DNA from 4 places in the Clostridium ljungdahlii DSM 13528 genome. Region 1 is predicted to be linked to each of the others. Evidence: riboswitches for the same ligand, from Rfam matches in the RefSeq annotation. Region 1 holds a riboswitch; each other region holds the start of a gene.

What was found. A riboswitch is a leader RNA that binds a small molecule or an ion and turns the genes downstream of it on or off. The one in region 1 is predicted to bind S-adenosylmethionine.
Region 2: it holds a riboswitch for S-adenosylmethionine, as region 1 does, so the genes downstream of both, metA (homoserine O-acetyltransferase MetA) here and CLJU_RS08990 (ABC transporter permease) in region 1, are expected to answer to the same signal.
Region 3: it holds a riboswitch for S-adenosylmethionine, as region 1 does, so the genes downstream of both, metK (methionine adenosyltransferase) here and CLJU_RS08990 (ABC transporter permease) in region 1, are expected to answer to the same signal.
Region 4: it holds a riboswitch for S-adenosylmethionine, as region 1 does, so the genes downstream of both, CLJU_RS03270 (homocysteine S-methyltransferase family protein) here and CLJU_RS08990 (ABC transporter permease) in region 1, are expected to answer to the same signal.

The regions. Positions count from the first base shown of each region.
Region 1 is NC_014328.1:1,980,334-1,985,775, reverse strand. Features, by position in the region: gene CLJU_RS09000 (ABC transporter substrate-binding protein) at 1-377, opposite strand, end outside; gene CLJU_RS08995 (ABC transporter ATP-binding protein) at 414-1,193, opposite strand; gene CLJU_RS08990 (ABC transporter permease) at 1,216-2,031, opposite strand; SAM riboswitch class I at 2,277-2,381, opposite strand; gene CLJU_RS08985 (HEPN domain-containing protein) at 2,455-2,934, opposite strand; gene CLJU_RS08980 (ROK family transcriptional regulator) at 3,073-4,251, opposite strand; gene CLJU_RS08975 (sugar porter family MFS transporter) at 4,441-5,442, opposite strand, start outside.
Region 2 is NC_014328.1:2,692,866-2,698,307, reverse strand. Features, by position in the region: gene CLJU_RS22935 (hypothetical protein) at 1-32, shown strand, start outside; gene CLJU_RS11975 (methyl-accepting chemotaxis protein) at 92-1,387, shown strand; gene metA (homoserine O-acetyltransferase MetA) at 1,484-2,401, opposite strand; SAM riboswitch class I at 2,629-2,736, opposite strand; gene CLJU_RS11965 (APC family permease) at 2,979-4,331, shown strand; gene CLJU_RS11960 (SPFH domain-containing protein) at 4,570-5,442, shown strand, end outside.
Region 3 is NC_014328.1:2,589,593-2,595,034, forward strand. Features, by position in the region: gene nifH (nitrogenase iron protein) at 1-229, opposite strand, end outside; gene nifB (nitrogenase cofactor biosynthesis protein NifB) at 326-1,597, opposite strand; gene metK (methionine adenosyltransferase) at 1,820-2,560, opposite strand; SAM riboswitch class I at 2,991-3,091, opposite strand; gene CLJU_RS11585 (3-hydroxyacyl-CoA dehydrogenase family protein) at 3,129-4,085, opposite strand; gene arcC (carbamate kinase) at 4,193-5,146, opposite strand; gene uraA (uracil permease) at 5,187-5,442, opposite strand, start outside.
Region 4 is NC_014328.1:730,935-736,376, reverse strand. Features, by position in the region: gene CLJU_RS03275 (beta/alpha barrel domain-containing protein) at 1-438, opposite strand, end outside; gene CLJU_RS03270 (homocysteine S-methyltransferase family protein) at 660-3,059, opposite strand; SAM riboswitch class I at 3,325-3,432, opposite strand; SAM riboswitch class I at 3,694-3,802, shown strand; gene CLJU_RS03265 (O-acetylhomoserine aminocarboxypropyltransferase/cysteine synthase family protein) at 3,912-5,195, shown strand; gene CLJU_RS03260 (isocitrate/isopropylmalate dehydrogenase family protein) at 5,358-5,442, opposite strand, start outside.

The sequences.
Region 1 (5,442 bases):
ATTTTATTTTGACTTATTCCAATTAAATCTGTTTGCACTCCTTTTGACTTTAACACAACTCCAGGAAAATCTGCATATACTGCAATATCTATTTTATTACTAGTAAGTGCTTCATTTACTGCAGGGCCTTGTCCTGAAAAAGGATTATATTCTACTGTATAACCTATTTTTTTTAATTGTTCCTTAAAAAACTTTTTTTGCTGTGCTATAGCAGCTGCTCCACCTAAAGAATATTGACTTCCAGGATATCCTATTCTAACAACTTTCTTTTCACTATCATTTGTTGAATTACTTGAACTGACTCCACCTTTAGAACATGCTGTAAGTGTAAATATAAAGATCCCTGCAAAAATTACTGATAATAGTTTTTTTTTCATTTATTTATCCTCCAATTTATATAAATTTTAACTATACTAAATTACATAATCCGATACAACGTTATTTTCTACAAAAAATTCACTAAATACATGTTTCCTAAGTACAGAAAAATTATGACTATTTCTATCTCTAGGTCTCGCAATTTCAACAGGTAAGACTTTTTTTATTTTTCCAGGTCTTGAAGACATTATCACAATCCTATCACCTAAATATATAGCTTCATCAATGTCGTGAGTAACCAATATCATAGTAGTTTTTTCTTTTTCCCAAATCTTTAAGATTTCTCTTTGCATTTGTATCCTTGTAAGTGCATCTAATGCACCAAAGGGTTCATCTAAAAGTAAAACTTCAGGTTTATGAACCAACGCCCTTGCAATAGCGGCTCTCTGTGCCATTCCTCCAGATAGTTGATGAGGATATGCATTTTCAAATCCCTTTAATCCAACTAGTTCAATATGGTCCAGCACAAGCTTTTCTTTCTCATCATTAGAAACATCATATAGTCCAAAAGATATATTGTCTTTAATCGTAAGCCATGGCAGAAGCCTGTGATCCTGAAAGACCATTCCAACTTTTGTACCAGGTTCACTTATTTCTCCGCCATTTAAAGTTACAGACCCAATATTATGCTCAACAAGTCCTGCTATAATTTTAAGCAATGTACTCTTCCCACACCCACTATGCCCAACAATACTTATAAATTCTCCTTTTCCAATATGTATATTTATATTTTTAAGAATTTCTATTTCTTTATAATTAACCGTATAACTCTTATCTAAATTTTTTATAATTAAATCTCTATCATTTTCTTCCAAAGTGTACACCTCCTATTAATTATTAGAGTCTTTCCCATCTAGATGCAAAATGTGCTATTTTTCTAAGAATAGTATCCATCAAAACTCCAACTACACCTATTACTATAATTCCAACTATTACAACATCAGACTGCATTAAGCTTCTTGCATCATTTATTCTATAACCTATACCTGAACTTGAAGCTATCATCTCAGCTGCCACTACTGACATCCATGAAGCTCCTGCTCCAAGTCTCAACCCAACAAATATAGATGGAATCGCAGATGGAAGATATACCTTTTTAAACAAATCTACTTTCTTTATCTTATATAATCTTGCTACTTCAAGATACTGCTTTGGGGTATTTTGAATACCATTTATAGTATTTAGTAATATAGAGAAAAAAGCTCCCATTGCTATCATAATAACTTTTGAAGTTTCACCTATTCCAAACCAAAGTATAAACAATGGTATCCATGCCAATGGTGGTATTTGCCTTATTCCATTAAAAACTATAGTAAAAAATTTATTTGTTTTCTCTGAAATTCCCATACTTATTCCCATACTTATACCCAATGTAACTGCAATAAAATATCCTTTAAATACTCTAAACAAGCTTGTAGCCAAATCATTTATTAATTGTCCACTTTTTATCTGTGAAATAAATGATTTTATTACATCTTCAATAGATGGAAGTAATATAGATGAAACTATTTGTAATCTACTAATCAATTCCCATGTAACTAAAATTAAAATAGGAAATAATAGATAATTAATAATTTCTTTTGTCAATTTAGTATGTCCATTCTTTTTATACTTGATTGTTTTAGTATCATCTCTATTAATATCAGTTTCCATATTCAAATCCTCCTTATTTAAACTTTATGGTTATTAATTCAACTATACTTATTACTAATTTGGTAATAAGTAATAACAAAAAAGCCAAGCTTCAACAAACTTAGAAAATCCACTAAAAACGAAAAAGTGTTTTCCAGTTCAAATGAAACTTGACCTCTAGTTTTTCTAGTCAGCCAACTAAAATATTAAATTTACCTATTAAAAAACTTCCTATGGAGAAACCACAGGAAGTTACATTCTCATGTTTCTCATCTTTCAGGTTATCCCTGCTGGAATTAGCACCATTGAATATAAAATATTCAGGTTGCCGGACATCATAGGGCCAGTCCCTCCGTCTCTCTCGATAAGAAGTTATTCAATTAATTTATACATATGATATAACTTTTAAAATACTTTGTCAACATGAAATTTAAATTTTTTACTTTATAGTCTGTTTAACTCTTGTAAATAATCTTTTAAATCATGTAACTTTATATATATTCCACTACAATCAAGACTACGGAAATCAACCATGGAATAAGAATTATACTTTGAACTATAATAAGGATATCTTAGATTATTATGCAACTGTTGAAATTTAATATCTTGAAGGACATATTTATTCAATTGTTCTTTTATTTGTTGTTGAATATTTTTATCAGGACTTATAATATCTATTAAGAATTCAATAGCACTTTCAATTGAATGAGTTTGATTTCTCTTTCTAAAGTAATCAAGTTTTGGATCAACTAATCTGAAGATTTTGGCACGAATATATTTTTCCATTGCTTGTATAAAAAAATAAATGGCATGTCTATATTCGCATCTTTCCATTAAAATATTTCCAACTTCCTCATCTTTTTTGGCTAGCATATAATATTCATTTGAAACATCAATATTATGACGAATATTTCCTAGATACATATATTTTCCTCCATAAAATATTTATTTTTACGAAAATTATATCATCTTATCTGCTTTACATAAATACTTAATAATTCTTAAGCAAACTTAATAAGTAAAAAAAGAAACACAAATTATAAAATGTGTCTCTTTAATATATCATAATACATTGTCATTTAGGAAAAATATATTTTCCATAGGCAAAAGTGCTGCCCCATATACAGCTGCATTTTCCCCAAGATTTGAAAACATCACATTACACTGACTCTCATCATAAAAACTGTTATCCGTAAATATCTTTTTAATTAGTTCTTTTTCTATGAAATCCTTATAGGGAAATATTTCACCACCTATAAGTATATTTTTAGGATCTAATGTCAATATTATATTTTTAATACCTTCAGCTAAAAAATCAACATATGTATTCAATACTGCTTTTGCTTTTAAATCCATTTCACTTTTCTTTAAAAAATCGTCCAAGTTTCCATTTACATCATTAAATGCTTCCCTGTATGCACCAAGTAGTGCCTTTTTAGAAGCATATAGCTCCCAACATCCTTTTCTTCCACAATTGCACCTTTTTCCATCTTTTACGATAGCCATATGTCCAAATTCACCTGCACGTTTATTAAATCCCTTATATACGTTATTTGCTATAACTACACCTGTTCCAATACCTTCTGTAATAGATATAAAAACAAGACTATTTTTTGCATCATTAAAATTAATAAATGTCTCTGCATAAGCTGATGCATTTGCTTCGTTTTCTATAAAAATGGGAAATTTGAAATACCTCTCAAATTTTTTAAAAGATACATTTTTAAAGCCCAAATTAGGTACATTTTTTAATAGGAGTTCTTTTTCATTTACCGTACCAGGTAGGGAAAATCCTATTCCCAGTATTTTATCCGGTGAAATATTAAAATTATTCACCAAATATTCAATAGCCTCTGCCGTTTTAGAAATCACATCAGTAAAATCATATAATTTTTCTGGCATACTAAAGTCTATTTCATGTATTATTTTAAAATTCAAATTTGTAAGTATAATTTTCACCTTATCTTTTGTAATCCACACTCCAAAAGAATATCTGCTGTCTGGCAGGAATTTGAGAATCGTAGGCTTCCTGCCGCCAGTTGACTCTGCAACTCCAGCTTCCTCCAAAAAACCCTGTTCTATAAGCTCATTGCTGTTACTTATAACTGTTGGAATGCTTATATTAAGTTTTTGGGATATTTCCTGCTTTGTAAGTTTATTATTTCTATATAACAAGTTTAATATTTTTTTCTGATTTAATATTCTTATTGTTTCTTGATCTACTGATTTTAATCTACTCATCTTAGTACCACCAATCAAATTTGAAATTATATCTATAATAATTTAATTATATCATTACTGTATGTAATTTTTAAGTAAACATTGTAAACAAGTATAAATTCGTGGATTTTTCTTTATATAAAATGGGTGTTGATGATTTTACACATCAACACCTAAAATTGTAGTTAATAAACATTTTAAATAATCTTTTTAACTAACTTTCTTTCCTTGTTCACCAGCACGTACTCTAAGAGTAGTTTCAATTTCTTCAAGTGATCGATTACGTGTTTCAAACACTTTGTAATGAACAAACCAAATTGCCGCAAAACAAATAACACCATAACCTATGAACAAATTACCAGTGCCAAAGAAACTTAATAATGTTGGAAATGTTAATGACACTACAGCATTAGAAGCCCAGTTAACTACACTGCCAAATGAATTACCTAATCCACGAATGTTTAATGGGAATACTTCACCAATCATAACCCACATTACAGGTCCCCAGGTAGCTGAGAAGAAAGCAATGTAAACGGTTAATGCAATAACACAAATAATTGAACCAATAAATGAGCCATTAGACAATTTCATTGAGAAGCTCATAATTAATAAAGAGACACCCATTCCAAGGCCACCGTAAATCAACATCTTTTTACGATCAATTTTATCCATAATAGCAACAGCTACAGCTGTAACGATAACATTAAAAATTCCAATTCCGATGTGAGCAAGTAAAGCTGCTTGAACACCAAAACCAACAGCAGTAAAAATAGTTGGTGCATAATAGAGAACTGTATTACAACCCATAACTTGTTGAAAAATAGCTAAGCCAACAGCAATAACCAATGCTGGATGAACAAATTTACTGAATAACTCGCTAAGTCCACCACTTTTAATTTCAGCTTGTTTCTTAATCTCAACAAGTTCATCATCAACAGCTTTTTGATTATGTTCATTCATCTGATCCAAAACTTCTTTAGCTTTATCAAGCTTTCCATCTTTAACTAAATAACGTGGACTTTCTGGTAATACAAGAGCACCTAAGAAAAGTATTGCAGATGGAATAGCGGCAAAACCAAGCATCCAACGCCAACCAGTATATAAACCTGAGAAACTGTAGTTAGTAATATAAGCTAATAATATTCCACTCATAACCATTAATTGAAATAAACTTGACATAGATCCACGTTTTTCAGCAGGTGATAATTCTGC
Region 2 (5,442 bases), 710 kb from region 1:
TTTCTTTAATTATGCTTGGAATATTTGTTTAATTTATGGCCTTATATTTTATAAATGTTATAAATGTACAATTACTCAAAATGGTTTTAATATGAAAGCATTTAATATAACAAAAATTGTACTTTTAATAATAACTTATTTTCAGTATTTATATTTGAACTTTACAATGCACTTAAATTCCATATGGCTTATAGTTTTCTTTTTCGTTATTCTTGGAGCCTTGTTTTTTGATATGAAAATGATTATAGAGTCGATAGCTTTAAGCCTTTTATGTCAAATCATAGTATTTGTAAATAATCCTTCAATTTTTCAGGATAAACAATTGATTATTGCAGAAACGGCTATGAAAATCATCACTATTTTTATAACTTTAGCATTAATTTTCATAGTTGTATACTTTGCATCTAATCTATTAAAGTCAATTGGTGATAAGGAAATTGAGTTAAAAAAAGAAAAGCAAAAATTGTTAGATTTATTTGGAAATATAGCTCAAATTTCTGGTACTGTTTTATCATCAAGTGAAAACTTAAGTGCAGCTATTGAAGAACAAACAAGTTCACTTTTGGAAGTTTCAGAGACAAGCCAATCTGTATCAAAAAGTTTTGGTGAAATGCTTGATAAATCAAATAAGAATAAAGAAATATTAAATACTTTATTAAATGCTAATGAGGTTGTTGCTAAAAAAACCAAGGATAGTGAAGATAAAATAAATTACTTTATAAATATTACAGATAAAAATCAGAAATCTTTAAATGATACTCTTTCAATTATTATGGATATAAAAAATAGTATAGAGGATACGTTTAAGTCTACAAAAGATTTAAAGCAAAAATCAAGACAAGTAGATGAGATATTAAATATTATAGGAGATATATCAGAACAAACTAATCTTCTTGCTTTAAATGCATCAATTGAATCAGCAAGAGCAGGTGAAAATGGTAAAGGGTTTGCAGTAGTAGCAGATGAAATAAGAAAATTAGCTGAAGGAACAAAACAATCACTTAATCAAGCAAGTGCAATAGTGGATGAACTAAAAAATAAAATTGATGTAGTTCAAAAACAAATGACGTATAATAGCGAAAAGTCTCAGAACGGTAATAGTATTATTAATGAAACAGTCAGAGGAATAAATGCTATGACTTCCAATTTGAAATTATTTAGTAATAATGTTCTGGATACAAATAACGCTTCTACTACATTATTTACAAAAACTAAAAATGTAGTTCAATTTAATGAAGAAGTATCGAATATGACAAAAGATACAATATCAAAATATGAAATGATAACAGAAACAATATCTCAAAATGCTGCCACCAGTGAAGAAATAGAAGCTAACATTAATGAACTTAGAAATGTTGCTGAAGATATGAATAAACTTATTAAATAGATTTTGGTTATTTCGAATCTATTTATGAAATTGTAGAGATCTATAAAAAATGGAAATGACACTATTTTATTAAAAGGTCATTTCCATTTTTCTATGTTATTGAAGACTATCCAAATTATAAGGTGTCTCTTGATATACATAGTAATTTAGCCAGTTTAGAAATAAAAGGTTGGCATGACTTTTCCAAGTTGCTCTAGGCTGTTTTGCTGTATCATTATGAGGAAAATAATTTTTCGGAATTTCTATGGGCAAATTAGCTGCTACGTCCCTGTCATATTCTGATTTTAATGTTAAGGTATCATATTCAGGATGCCCTGTTACAAAAATTTGACGTCCGCCTTTTGTTGATACTATATAGACTCCGGCATCTTTTGATTCTGAAAGTATTTCTAATTCAGGTACTTTTTCAATATCTTCTTTTTTTACACAGGTATGCCTTGAATGAGGTGCGTAAAATATATCGTCAAATCCTCTAAGTAACTGTGTGTTTTCTTCATTTATTATATGTGCAAAAACACCAAACATTTTTTTATCTAAAATATATTTTGGAATACCAAAATGGTGGTAAAGTCCGGCCTGAGAGCCCCAACATATGTGCAGTGTTGAATACACGTTTTTTTTACTCCAGTCCATTATTTCAGTTAATTCATCCCAATAGTCAACATCTTCAAATTTCAGTTTTTCAACAGGTGCTCCTGTTATTATCATGCCATCAAATTTTCTGCCCTTTATTTCATCAAAAGTTTCATAATACTTGAGAAGATATTGTTCTGAAGTATTTTTTGATCTGTGAGATTTAGGATACATTAATGTTATATCAACTTGAATAGGGGAATTACTAAGCAACCTTAAAAGTTGTACTTCCGTAACGGTTTTAACCGGCATTAGATTCAATATGACTATATTAAGAGGTCTTATATCTTGTTTTAATGCACGTTTTTCATTCATTACAAATATGTTTTCAGCCTTCAGTGTTTTAGAAGCTGGAAGGTCATTGGGTATATTTATTGGCATAAAAAATCCTCCTTTATATATAGGTAGCTTAGGCATCTTCAAAGAAATAACTATTCAGTATGCTAGGATATTTTTTATCAAATGCCTTAATCAAATAAAAATCTTATTTTGCATATTTAAGTAGTGAACAGCTATACAAAGGAATAGGTTAATTTAAATAATTTGTATAATAAAAAAGCTGTTTTCATAAGAAAAACAACTTTTAATACTAATTATATAAACTATTTTCCTTATCTTTCAGAAATAATCTGCTGGAATTAACACCATACATTCAAATGAAAAATGTTGGTTGTCGGGTTTCATAGGGCCAGTCCCTCCGCCACTCTTGATAAGATTTAAATTGATTTTATTTAGTTTATTATATAGTATACTAAAATTAAACTTTTGTCAAATACAAGTATATGAATAAATAAATTGAAAATTCATAACAATGAAGAAAAAGAAATGTTGGTAAATGCTTAATTCTGTGGTACAATAAAAATTAATATGTCATGCTGTTTGTAGTGCTTAGATAGCATGATGTATAAAAGCAATATTCAGTATAATATTAATAAATCAAAGAGGGGGATATTTGATTATGGAATCAAAGTTAGAAAAAAGGTATGGCCTTATTACGGCTATAGCCATGGTTATTGGTATTGTTATAGGTAGTGGTGTATTTTTTAAAGCAGAAAAAGTTTTAACTGCAACAGGTGGAAATCTTACACTTGGCATACTGGCCTGGGTTATAGGTGGTATTATTATGATTTCTTGTGCCTATACTTTTGCTGTAATGGCAACTAAGTATCAATATGTAAACGGTGTAGTGGATTATGCAGAAGCTACTTTGGGCAAAAAATATGCATATTATGTTGGGTGGTTTATGGCACTCATTTACTATCCAACATTGACGTCAGTATTAGCATGGGTTTCCGCTAGATATACTTGTGTATTACTTGGATTCTCAATTACAGGTGGAGAGTGCATGACTATTGCAGGTCTATATTTGATAGCAAGTTTTGCGTTAAATTCACTGTCACCAATTTTAGCAGGTAAATTTCAGGTTAGTACAACTATTATAAAGCTTATTCCACTAGCTTTAATGGCTGTAATTGGAACAGTTGTAGGTGTGGGTAATGGCATGATTGCATATAATTTTACAACAGTAGTAAAGGAAGTCAATACTTCTAATGCATTATTTACAGCTGTTGTTGCTACAGCTTTTGCTTATGAAGGATGGATAATTGCTACAAGTATTAATGCTGAGTTAAAAGATGCAAAGAAAAATCTTCCATTGGCTCTTGTTGGAGGAACTTTTGTAATTATGATTATTTACATACTCTATTATGTAGGGTTAGCTGGAGCAGTAACAAATAAGGTTATGATGGCTGGCGGTGAAGCAGGAGCTAAATTAGCTTTTCAGACAGTTTTTTCATCAGTAGGTGGTTCACTGCTGTTTGTATTTGTTATCATTTCTTGTCTTGGAACTTTAAATGGATTAATGCTTGGATGTACCCGAGGTATTTATTCTTTAGCAGCAAGGAATATTGGACCAAAACCAGATGTATTTAAGCAAGTTGATAATGTAACAAATATGCCTACTAATTCATCTGTATTTGGATTGCTTCTTTGTGGTATATGGTTATTATACTTCTATGGTGCTAACTTAACAAAGCCTTGGTTTGGATTTTTCTCTTTTGATTCTTCCGAATTACCTATAGTTACTATTTATGCATTGTATATTCCTATTTTTGTTATGATGATGAAAAAAGAAAAAGATTTAAACTCATTTAAGAGATTTATAGCACCTATTATTTCTCTAGCTGGATGTGTTTTTATGATAATTGCTGCTTGCTTTTCTCATAAAATGGAGGTTGTTGCATATCTGATCGTTTTTGCAGTTGTAATGATTTTTGGGGCTGCGTTTTCTAAAGAAAAAATTGCGGAATAAGAATAACAATAGAATTGAATGCATAAAAAGCAAAGGGTTAAAGTGTTTAGCCCTTTGTTTTTATATTTTTTTGATATCTATATTAAAAAAGGTATTGACATAAGCATATGTTAGTATTATTATGTTAATAACAAATAGTTAATAACAAGTTTTAAATATGTAGGCGATAATATGGATAAAAAGCAATTTCAAAATCTAAGTTCTATAAATTTAATAATATTTTTAGGAGGAATAAATTATGTTTGGATTTAAATTTATAAAATTTCAACCAAGTGAGTATGTGTTAAAGTATAGGAATGGTAAAATTGTAAGGGAAGGTGCTGGAATATCATTTTATTACTATGTTCCAACCACTTCAATTGTTCTTGTCCCTATTGGAAGTGTGGATTCACCTTTTATTTTTGAAGAAGTTACTTCAGATTTTCAGACGGTTACAGTTCAAGGACAGGTTACTTTCAGAATTGTCGATCAAAAGAAAATTGCAGGAGTTTTAAATTATACATTTGATATGAAGAAAGGAAAGGGATATGTTTCAGATGATCCTCAAAAACTTCCGCAGAGAGTAATAAATATTGTAAGGGTGCTAACTAAAAAGACAATCGAAAATTTAGAACTCAAAGAGGCTATTAAATCAAGTGAAGTACTTGCAAGTGAGATATTGAGTAATATTAAAAAAAGTGAGGAGATAGAACTTCTTGGAATTGAGATACTTGGACTTTCAATATTAAATATCGTTCCAAATAAAGAAACCGCAAGGGCATTAGAAGCTCAGACAAGAGAACAAATCTTGAAAAAAGCAGATGAAGCTATTTATGAGAGAAGAAATGCTTCAATTGAACAGGAAAGACGTGTAAAGGAAAATGAATACAATACGGAGATAGCAGTTGAAAACAAGAAAAAACAAGTTAGAGAAACTCAACTTGAAGCAGAGAGAACTTTCCAGCAAAAGCAAAATGAACTCAAACAAGAAAAGATGAATTTTGAAACTGCACTTGAAGAAAAAAAGAGATCACTTGTCGACATTTCTGTAAAAAATTCAAAAGTTAGAGCTGATGCAAAAGCTTATGAATTGTCAGCTGTTATGAAGTCACTAGAAGGAATAGATTCTAAT
Region 3 (5,442 bases), 610 kb from region 1:
AGCCTTCTTTTAATATATAATTTAAATCTACATCTTCACCTTCTTCTCTCAACGTATCAAGTACTGTCCTCTGTGCAAGTCCTCCCAAAAGCAGCCTTGTAGAATCTGCCTTTGGATCACATCCAACTACCATAATCTTTTTTCCTATTTCAGATAAACCTGCAGTTAAATTTTGTGTAGTTGTAGATTTACCTATTCCACCTTTTCCATAAATAGCTATTTGTCTCATTTATATATTCCTCCCAATTTAAAAATAAAAAAATAGAGGCTAAATAAAATGTAAATTCTATTTAGCCTCTGGTTTTCCAGTCAACTAATAATTATTTTACTCATCTTTTTTAAGTAATTTTGCAGCTTTTCTTATACCTTCATTTATTTCCTGGTACATTTGAAATAATCTTATTCCCTTTTCATGTAGTCTATCTATAGGTTCAAATCCTGCTCTAACCACAAGTACTGCGTTACAGTCAATTACACTTTTTATTATATTTTCTATTCTATCTTCATGTTCTCCACAATCATATCCCCCACTGCAGTATCTATTTACCTTTCTCTTTTCTTTAAATTTGATTTCATCATTTATCACATCATATATATAAAATTCTGTTGCATGTCCAAAATGTTCATCTATACTTACACCTGATTTGCTTGCAACAGCAAACCTATACTTATGGCTTTTCAATTGAATTACATTTTTATCCTCTAAGTTGTTTTCACTGTTTTGTGAGCTTTCTGTGCTTTCTCTAAACTCGCCTGATACATCATTATCCAAGGTTCCTATAGCATCTGCCCTGCACTGCCTGCAGTGATACATCTGTTTTAATGTTAACTCACAATCTCTTCTCATATCATTCAATTCCACTTCAGTTACTGTAGGATTATTCTCAAATACACTTTCCTTAACAGGTATAAGATGCATAATATTCGTCATATATGCTCCACATTCCTTAACTTTCTTTACTATTTCAGGGATATGCAGATCATTAATTCCCTTTATCATAACTATATTTACTTTGCATACTATTCCTTTTTGTGCAGCATATTTAAGTCCTGACAATTGATTATTTAAAAGTACTCTTCCTGCCTCTTCTCCAACAAAAGTATCTCCTAAATAGTTTACAAATTTATATACTTTTCCACCTATTTTAGGATCAACTGCATTTATAGTTACAGTTAAATGTGTAACTCCTAATTCTATTAATTTGTCTGCATAAAAAGGAAGCATTAAACCATTAGTTGAAAGACAAAAAGTAATATCTTTTGATTCTTTCTTTATTAATTCTATGGATTTTTTAGTCTCATCAAAATTTGCAAGAGGATCGCCAGGCCCTGCTATACCTACTACTGTCAAATTTCTTACCTTATCCCTCACTATTTTAAATTTGTCTCTAGCTCCTTCAGGTGTTAGCACTTCACTTGTTACTCCAGGTCTGGTTTCATTTACACAATCATATTTTCTGTTACAAAAATTACAACTTACATTACACTTTGGAGCCACAGGTATATGCATTCTTGCATATTTATGGGCAATACAATTATAACAAGGATGCGTAAGTGTCTTTTCACTAATAGATTTTGTTGCAAGCTCTTTACTCATATTTTATTATCTCCTTTTCTACATCAAGTGATTCTTAGATTCAGGTGGAGTTTGCTTATAAGGAATACCTTTTCTCCATCTGAACCTTAGAAGAACTTATCCAGGCGCGTAGCAGTGCTTATCCCCCGCTTTGAAAAAATGGGAGTGTTAGCAATGGTAGCGATCGGATAAAAAAGGCCAAAGCAATATTTAAATTACTTTAGCCTTCAGTTTTCTGATCAACTAAATTTTTAAGGATAAACTACTATCCAATTCTTTTTTTATTTCATTAACTTTATCAAGTCTTTCCCAAGGAAGATCTATATCAGTTCTCCCGAAATGGCCATAAGCAGCTGTTTTTTTATATATAGGTCTCCTTAAATCCAGATCTCTTATAATTGCCCCAGGTCTTAAATCAAAAAGTTTATTTATAATTTCTAATATTTTATCTTTGCTAATCTTTTCTGTATTAAAAGTATCTACACTAATTGATACCGGTCTTGCAACTCCTATGGCATAAGCAATTTCTACTTCTATTTTATCTGCAGCTCCTGCTGCTACTAAATTCTTTGCTACCCATCTTGCAGCATAGGCTCCTGATCTATCAACTTTCGTTGGATCTTTTCCAGAAAATGCACCACCACCATGTCTTCCATATCCTCCATAGGTATCAACTATTATCTTTCTACCTGTAAGACCTGAGTCGGTTTCAGGGCCTCCTTTTACAAATCTTCCTGTTGGATTTACAAGATATCTTGTATTTGAATCAATAAATTTATGTGGTATTACACTTTTAATAACGAATTCTATCAAATCTTTTTCAATTTTATCATGAGTTATATTCTCATCATGTTGAGAAGAAATTAATACAGTATCCACTCTTACAGGTTTTTCACCTTCATATTCCACTATTTGATCACAAATCTTATCTGGATGACCTTCTGTCACTGATTCTGATGTAAATAATCTTCCCATTTCTATCATCCTCCAATAAATTTTTACTTAACTGCATCTTAGTCCATTGATTATTTAAATAAACAAAGTTCTTGGCATAAGATGGAGTTTTAACTCCATCTTATGCTTAGAACTCGTTATCCAGAGACGTAGCTGCTCTTTACTCCCACTTGGATAAGAGGGTAGTATTAGAGCAGGTAGTCATCGGATAAAAAAAGGCCAGGTTTCACACCATAGAAAAATCTTGCCCTCAAAACTTTTCTATGTAAATAAATGAAACTTGACCTCTAGTTTGTCTAGTCAACCAATAGACATTTAATACATTATTTTAAATAAAACTTCTTATTTTAAAATCGGATGAGTGCTCAAAGAGTAATGAGTCATATTAAAATATTTAACATGTCTTATTAAAAATAAAAAAACTTCCTGTTAGAAACTTCAGGAAGTTATGTCCTCTTGTTTCTCATCTGTCAGGTTTTACCTGCTGGAATTAACACCTTGAATATAAATTCAGGTTGTCGGGCATCATAGGGCCAGTCCCTCTGCCTCTCTTGATAAGAAATTTATTTGTTTAATTGTACTATAGTGTAAACTATATTTATTTGTTTGTCAACATAAATTTTTCTTTATCTCTTTCTAGAAAATAAAATAGCAATTCTGCCCGTTCTTTCTGTTTCTTTTCTAAAGTATCTGGTGCCCAATTGTAGAATCCTTGTCCGCTCTTACTTCCTAATTCTCCATTTTTAACTTTGCTTTTAATTAATTTGGAAGGCTCATTTGAATTGCAAAGATCTTTTAATAAATAAGAAGCTATTGAATTAACTGTGTCAAGCCCTGCTAAATCTGCAGTGCAAATTGGTCCTGTAATAGGTAGTCTTCTTCCAAGCCCATATTCAATAGCCTTATCAACCTCTTCTGGTTTTGCCCATTCCTGTTCTACTATATATAAAGCCTCTCTTAAAAGTGCATGCTGAAGTCGATTTCCAATAAAGCCTTGACATTCTTTCTCCATTCTAATAGCTTTTTTGCCTATAAATTCAACCCATTCCATAGTTATTTTCATTGTTTCATCTGATGTTCTTTTACCAGGCACCACCTCTACAAGAGGAATTAATTGTGGTGGATTCCAAAAATGAGCAACTACTACTCTTTCCGGATGCTTTGTATTCTTAGCTATATCTGTTGGTAATAATCCTGACGTACAACTCGATAAAATTATATTGTTAGGGCAAATTTCATCTAACTCTTTAAAAATATCTTGTTTAAGCTCTAAATTTTCTGCTAAACATTCAATTACTAAATCAGCACTTTGAGCTGCCTCTATAATTGTTTTAACAACTTTTATTTTACATAGAATTTCTTCTGGTTGTTTGTTATGAAATTTACCTTTTTCCTTAAAAAGTTTTAAACTTGATTCTATATTTTTCATTCCTTTGTTTAAACTTTTATCCGACCTTCCATACAATAATACATCTAATCCTGCTTGGGCACACAATAATGCTATTCCATGTCCCATCGTTCCAGTACCTAATACAGATACAGTTTTAATTTTCATATTCCCGCTCTCCTTAACATAATACTTACCAATTGCTTTTTATTTCATTAAGTAAAACCAGTAATTTCATTTAGCATTGAAATCACCGGTTTATTTTTTAATTTCTACTACTTATTAGTTATTACTGTTCCCGTTTTACCATGAAGTGCTTCTTTAACTTTTTCAAGAGAAGTTATAATAGTTCGTCTTCCTTTCTTTGATTCAGCAAACATGACAGCAGCCCTTACTTTAGGTAACATTGAACCTGGTGCAAATTGTCCTTCGTCAATATATTTATGAGCATCTTCTGTGTCCATTTGTAATAGGTCTTTTTGATTGTCTTTATTAAAGTTTATTGCAACCTTCTCAACTGCAGTTAATATTAACAAAATATCTGCATCAATTATTTCTGCAATTTTTTCTGACGCAAAATCTTTATCAATAACAGCTGCAACTCCTTCAATTGTATCGCCATCTTTTTCAATTACTGGAACTCCACCGCCACCTACAGTTATTACTACATGTCCTGATTTAACTAGTGTTTTAATAATTTCATCTTCCACAATAGATTTTGGCATTGGTGATGCTACGACACGTCTCCAGCCTCTGCCTGCATCCTCTTTCATTGAGTATCCGTTATCTTTCATAAGCTTTTCAGCTTGCTTTCTCGTGAAAAATGACCCAATTGGTTTTGTAGGATTCTTGAATCCTGAATCGTCTTTGTCGACTACAACTTGTGTAATAACTGTTGCAACCTGTTTACTTATTCCTCTCCTCTTTAACTCCTGTTTTAATGCTTGCTGCAAGTGATATCCAATGTATCCCTGGCTCATAGCACCACATTCAGGGAAAGGCATAACGGGATTTAATTCATCTTCTCTTTGTGCTTTCTCATATGCAAAAATAATCTGTCCTATCTGTGGACCGTTTCCATGTGTAATAATAATTTCATTCCCATCTTCTATAAGATCTACTATTGATTTGGCAGTATCCTTACATGTCTTAAGTTGAGCTTCTGCCGATTTATCTTTTGGGTTTTTCTGAAGTGCATTTCCTCCAAGACTGACAACAATTTTTAACATATTTATATCCTCCGAAACTTCGTATTAATTCCTATTGTGTTTATGCTTGAATATTTTTGTCTTTGTCATCAAATCTTATTTTGTATTCTTCATTCATTATCCCTAATTTTCCTAAAATATAGAAAAAAATTGATAATAAAATACCAACTATAGCTGCAAATGCCATGCCTTTAAATTGTACTGTTCCAATTGTAACACTAGCTCCGCTTACACCAACAACAAATGTAATTGCACCTAAAACCATGTTATAGTTTACACTAAAGTCAACTTTTTCTTCAACAAACATTCTAATACCT
Region 4 (5,442 bases), 1.2 Mb from region 1:
TTCAGATACTACTGTAACTATAATAGGAATGTCAATAGCCTCTCTAACAGCTCTTACAATTTCATTAGATGTAGGACTATTTAACACTACCCCCATAGCTCCAGTAAATTCAGCATTTAATGCTAAGTTTACAACCCTTTTTCCTGTGGTAAGTCCACCCCCTACACCGCAAAATATGGGTACATCAGAAGCTGTAACTAATGACTCTGTTATAACTGATTGGGGTGTAAAAGGATAAACTGCTAAAATTGCATCTGCATCTATATTTTTTATAACTGCTATATCCGTAGTAAATGCAAAAGATTTTATTCTTTTTCCAAAAACTATTATGCCGCTGGCCTCCCTTATTACACCAGGGAAATTTATCATATGCCCTCTAAGTACTCCTCTTATCTCTGGTACATATTTAACATCTTTTTTATTAATCTTCTCACCCATTTTTATATCTCCCAAAATCTATTTTGATATTGTCTCTCTTACATATTATTGTATATTAAACACATTAAATATTCCATAAAAATTATTTTTATCCGATGACTACCTGCTCTAATACTTCCACTTCTCCAAGTGGGAGTAAAGAGCAGCTATGTCCCTGGATAACGATTTCTAAGCATTAGGTGGAGTCAAAACTCCATCTGATGCCAAGAACTCTGTTTATCCTAAACTGAAAATAATTCTTCTGCTATCTTTACAGTTTCTCTAGCATCCTTAGCATAATAATCTGCACCTATCATATCTGCATAATTTTGATTTAATACTGCTCCACCTACTACAACTTTACATTGAAGCCCCTTATCTCTTATAGCATCTATAGTCTTTTTCATATTACTTACGGTGGTTGTCATAAGTGCACTGAGTCCTACTAACTTTACGTTATTTTTTATTATAGCATCTACTACTTCACTAATATCTACATCTCTTCCCAAATCTATAACTTCAAATCCATAATTCTCCAAAAGCACTTTAACTATATTTTTTCCTATATCATGTATATCTCCTTTAACAGTAGCAAGTATTATTTTTCCCCTGGATATCTTATTTTCGCCACTTTTAAGCATATCTTTCTTTATTATTTCAAAAGCTTGTTTTACAGTTTCAGCTGATTGTATTAACTGTGGTAAAAATATATCCTTGTTCTCATATTGTACACCTACCTCATCTAACGCTGGAATTATATAAGAATTTACTATATCTACTGCCTTCTTACTTTTCAAAAGCTTACAAGTTAACTCTACTGCTTCCTCTTCCATTCCATCAATAATGGTCTGTTTTAGATTTTTATCATTTTCACCTGAATTAGGAATATCGCTTCCCCATTTTGCTTTTTCACCTTCAGATTTACCGCTATATTTTTTTACATATTCCTTTCCTTCTTTATCTATGTTTGTTAAAACCTCAAAAGCTGAAATAATATCTTTCACGCCTTTGTCTGCTGTATTTATTATTGGCAAGTCAAGTCCTGCCTGAAGAGCAAGTGCAAGAAAAGTTCTATTTAATATACATCTTCTAGGTAGTCCATAGGATATATTACTTACACCAAGAGTAGTCTTTACTCCAAATTGTTCCTTTAGAATCTTTATGGCCTTTATTGTCTCAAGCACTTCCTTTTGTTGAGCAGATGCAGTTAGCGTAAGACAATCAACTATTATATCCTTTCTCTTGATTCCATAGTTTTCGGCAGTTTTGATTATCTTTTCTGCAATCTTTACCCTACCCTCTGCAGTATCAGGTATTCCATTTTCGTCTATAGTTAAGGCTATAACACAGCCTCCATACTTCTTTACTATTGGAAATACTTCTTCCATGCACTTTTTTCTACCATTTACTGAATTTATTATAGGTTTACCGTTATAAACTCTAACTCCAGCCTCTAACACTTTAGGATTTGGACTGTCTATATCTATAGGTAATTGTACTACTTTTTGTATTGCTTTTACTGCTTCTTTCATAGTTTGAACTTCATTAATCTCAGGTAGTCCTACATTAAGCCCAAGTATATGTGCTCCTTCTTCTTTTTGCTTCACTGCTTCTTTCTGTATAAAATTTACCTTTCCTTCCTTAAGCTCTTTCTTATAAATATCTCTACCTGTAGGATTAATTCTCTCCCCTATAAATTTTATCCTATTACCTAGGAACACAGTATCCCTGGCTGAACACACTGTGGTATAATTTTTTTCTTTTATATCTAAAGGTACTATATTTTTCAAACTTTTTACCATAGTTTTTATAAATTCAGGACTTGTTCCACAACATCCTCCAAAAAACCTAACTCCTTTTTTTGCCATAATCACTACATTTTCTGCAAATTCATCTGAAGTTATATCATAAATCGTATTTTCGCCATCATACTTTGGGAGTCCTGCATTAGGCTGAACTATAACGGGTATAGAAGAATACTTTAAGATTTCATCTACAATATCTTGCAATTCTCCCGGTCCCAAGGAACAATTCACTCCAAGGGCATCCACCCCCAACGATTCAAGCACAAATACCATAGTTTTTGGATCTGTTCCCATTAGAGTTCTTCCATCCTGCTGGAAAGTCATTGTACAAAATATTGGAAGAGAACTATTTTCTTTTGCCGCAAGAATAGCTGCCTTTGCTTCGTACAAATCAGACATAGTTTCTATTAGAATTATATCTGCTCCCGCTTTTTCCCCTATAATTACTTGACTTTTAAATAATTCATATGCAGATTCAAAACTTAAACTTCCTGTAGGCTCCATAACTTGTCCTGTAGGTCCTATATCAAGTGCTACTAATTTATCCTTTGCCTCTTCCTTTGCAATTTTTACTCCAGCTGTAATTACATCTTTTATTGTATAATCAGAAGAACTATACTTAAGTTCATTAGCACCAAAAGTATTTGTTATTATGATATCTGATCCTGCGTTTAAATATTCCCTATGTACTTTTCTTATAATCTCTGAATTTGTTATATTTAATGTTTCTGGAAGTTCACCTACTTTAAGTCCTGCTCTTTGAAGCATGGTTCCCATAGCTCCATCAAAAAAAACAAATTTGTTACTAAACTTATTTAATAAATCTTTAAATAACATTTGCTGCACTCCTTTTTCAAATACAAGTTTCATGTTCAAATTATTTAATCCATTACTTCTTGTATAAAATTTTAAACTTTAAACAAATTTTATACAATACATCTAAATTATTTAATATTGTATAAATATACAATAATATTATTTAGAATTAATATTTATTTACTCAGCTTTCGCTCACTAACTATTAATTTTTCATTTTTAACTATTAACTAAAAAAGCTGCCCTTCAATCAGAAAAGCAGCTTTAAATTTGACAAAATCAACTTTCCTTATCTTTCAGAATTCGTTTTATTCTGCAGGAATTAGCACCGATGCACTTTAGTGCCGGTTGTTGGGTTTCACTGGGCCAGTCCCTCCACCTCTCGTGATAAAAGTGCTTTAATATTAATACTTTAACTATCAATTGTCAATACTATTTACATGACTATTTTACTATAATTCGTAATATCAATGAATCTTACTTAGTGGGAAAAGCAGATATCTCAAATCTTTGATTTGATGATAGTCGCTTTCACAGAGCGCGTGGGAGTATTACAGTAGGTAGCCATCAGATAAAATTTTCTAAATATTTTTTTATTTTTCTATTGACAAACCTTATCTATGTCTGGTATGATTTTCTCAATCGAATACGGAACTTCTTATCCAGAGTGGCAGAGGGACTGGCCCTATGATGCCCGGCAACCTGAATGATCATTTTCATTCAACGGTGCTAATTCCAGCAGGTGTTAACCTGAAAGATGAGAAGCATGAAGATAGAATCTTCTTGTAACTTATCTTACAAGAAGATTTTTTTATTCTGCCAGGTTATAGAAGTTTCGCTCAAAATATTAAAAGGTATTAGGAGGACGAAAAAATGAGTGAAGAAAGAAAATTAGGATTTGAAACATTACAAGTACATGCAGGCCAGGTGCCTGACCCAACTACAGGTGCAAGAGCAGTTCCAATTTACCAGACTACATCCTTTGTATTTAAAGATGCCGATGAAGCCGCAGACTTTTTCCAGCTTAAAAAACCAGGAAATGTTTATGCCAGAATAATGAACCCAACAGAAGACGTATTTGAACAAAGAGTAGCAGCCCTTGAAGGCGGCAGCGCAGGCCTTGCTACATCTTCCGGACTTGCAGCAATACTTTACGCTGTATTAAATGTAGCAAGTGCAGGAGACAATATAGTTGCAGCTAGCACACTTTATGGTGGAACTTATGAATTGTTTTCAGTAACCTTGAAAAAGTTAGGAATTGATGTAACTTTTGTAGATCCCGATGACCCTGAAAACATCAGAAAAGCTATTACAGATAAAACTAAAGCAGTTTATGCAGAAACAATAGGTAACCCTAGAATCAATGTTTTGGATATAGAAGCTGTAGCAAACATAGCCCATGAAAACAAAATTCCTCTTATTATAGATAATACTTTTGGAACTCCTTATCTAGTAAGACCTATAGAATATGGTGCAGACGTAGTTGTTCATTCTGCAACTAAATTTATAGGTGGTCACGGGACTACTTTAGGCGGAATTATAGTAGATGGTGGAAAATTTGACTGGGCAGCAAGCGGAAAATTTCCTGACTTTACAACACCTGATGAAAGCTATAATGGGCTTGTATATGCAGATCTTGGACCTACAGCTTTTGCTACAAAAGCCAGAGTACAACTTTTAAGAAACACAGGCGCAACACTAAGTCCACAAAGTGCTTTTTATTTCTTACTTGGACTTGAATCACTTTCTCTTAGAGTAGAGAGACATGTAGAAAATACACGAAAAGTAGTTGAATTTTTAAGTAAACATCCAAAAGTTGCATGGGTAAACTATCCTGAACTTGATGGAAGTCCATACAAAGAATTAGCTAAGAAATACCTTCCAAAAGGGGCAGGTTCAATATTTACCTTTGGAATAAAAGGTGGATCTGAAGCAGGAAAGAAATTTATAAACAGCGTTAAATTGTTCTCCTTACTTGCAAATGTAGCAGATGCAAAATCATTAGTAATTCACCCTGCAAGTACAACTCATGCAGAGTTAAATGAAGAACAACAAAAAGCTGCTGGAGTTACTCCAGACCTTATAAGGCTTTCAATAGGTGTGGAAAATATTGATGACATTATATACGATTTGGATCAGGCTCTTGCAAAAGCTTGATAAATTAATTTAATTTGACTCCCATAATTTTTATATTATTTTAACCCATAAATAATGGGCTGACTACTAATTAATTAGTATGTCAGCCCTATGTATGATTTTAAATAGTTGAAAGTTGACAATTATCCACTATCAACTTTCAACTAAAAAAATTAAGTATACTTAATTACAATTTTCAATTTTCTCTATAATAGCTTTAGTAAATACAGTAGTAGTAGCATTTCCTCCTAAATCCTCTGTTAAATAT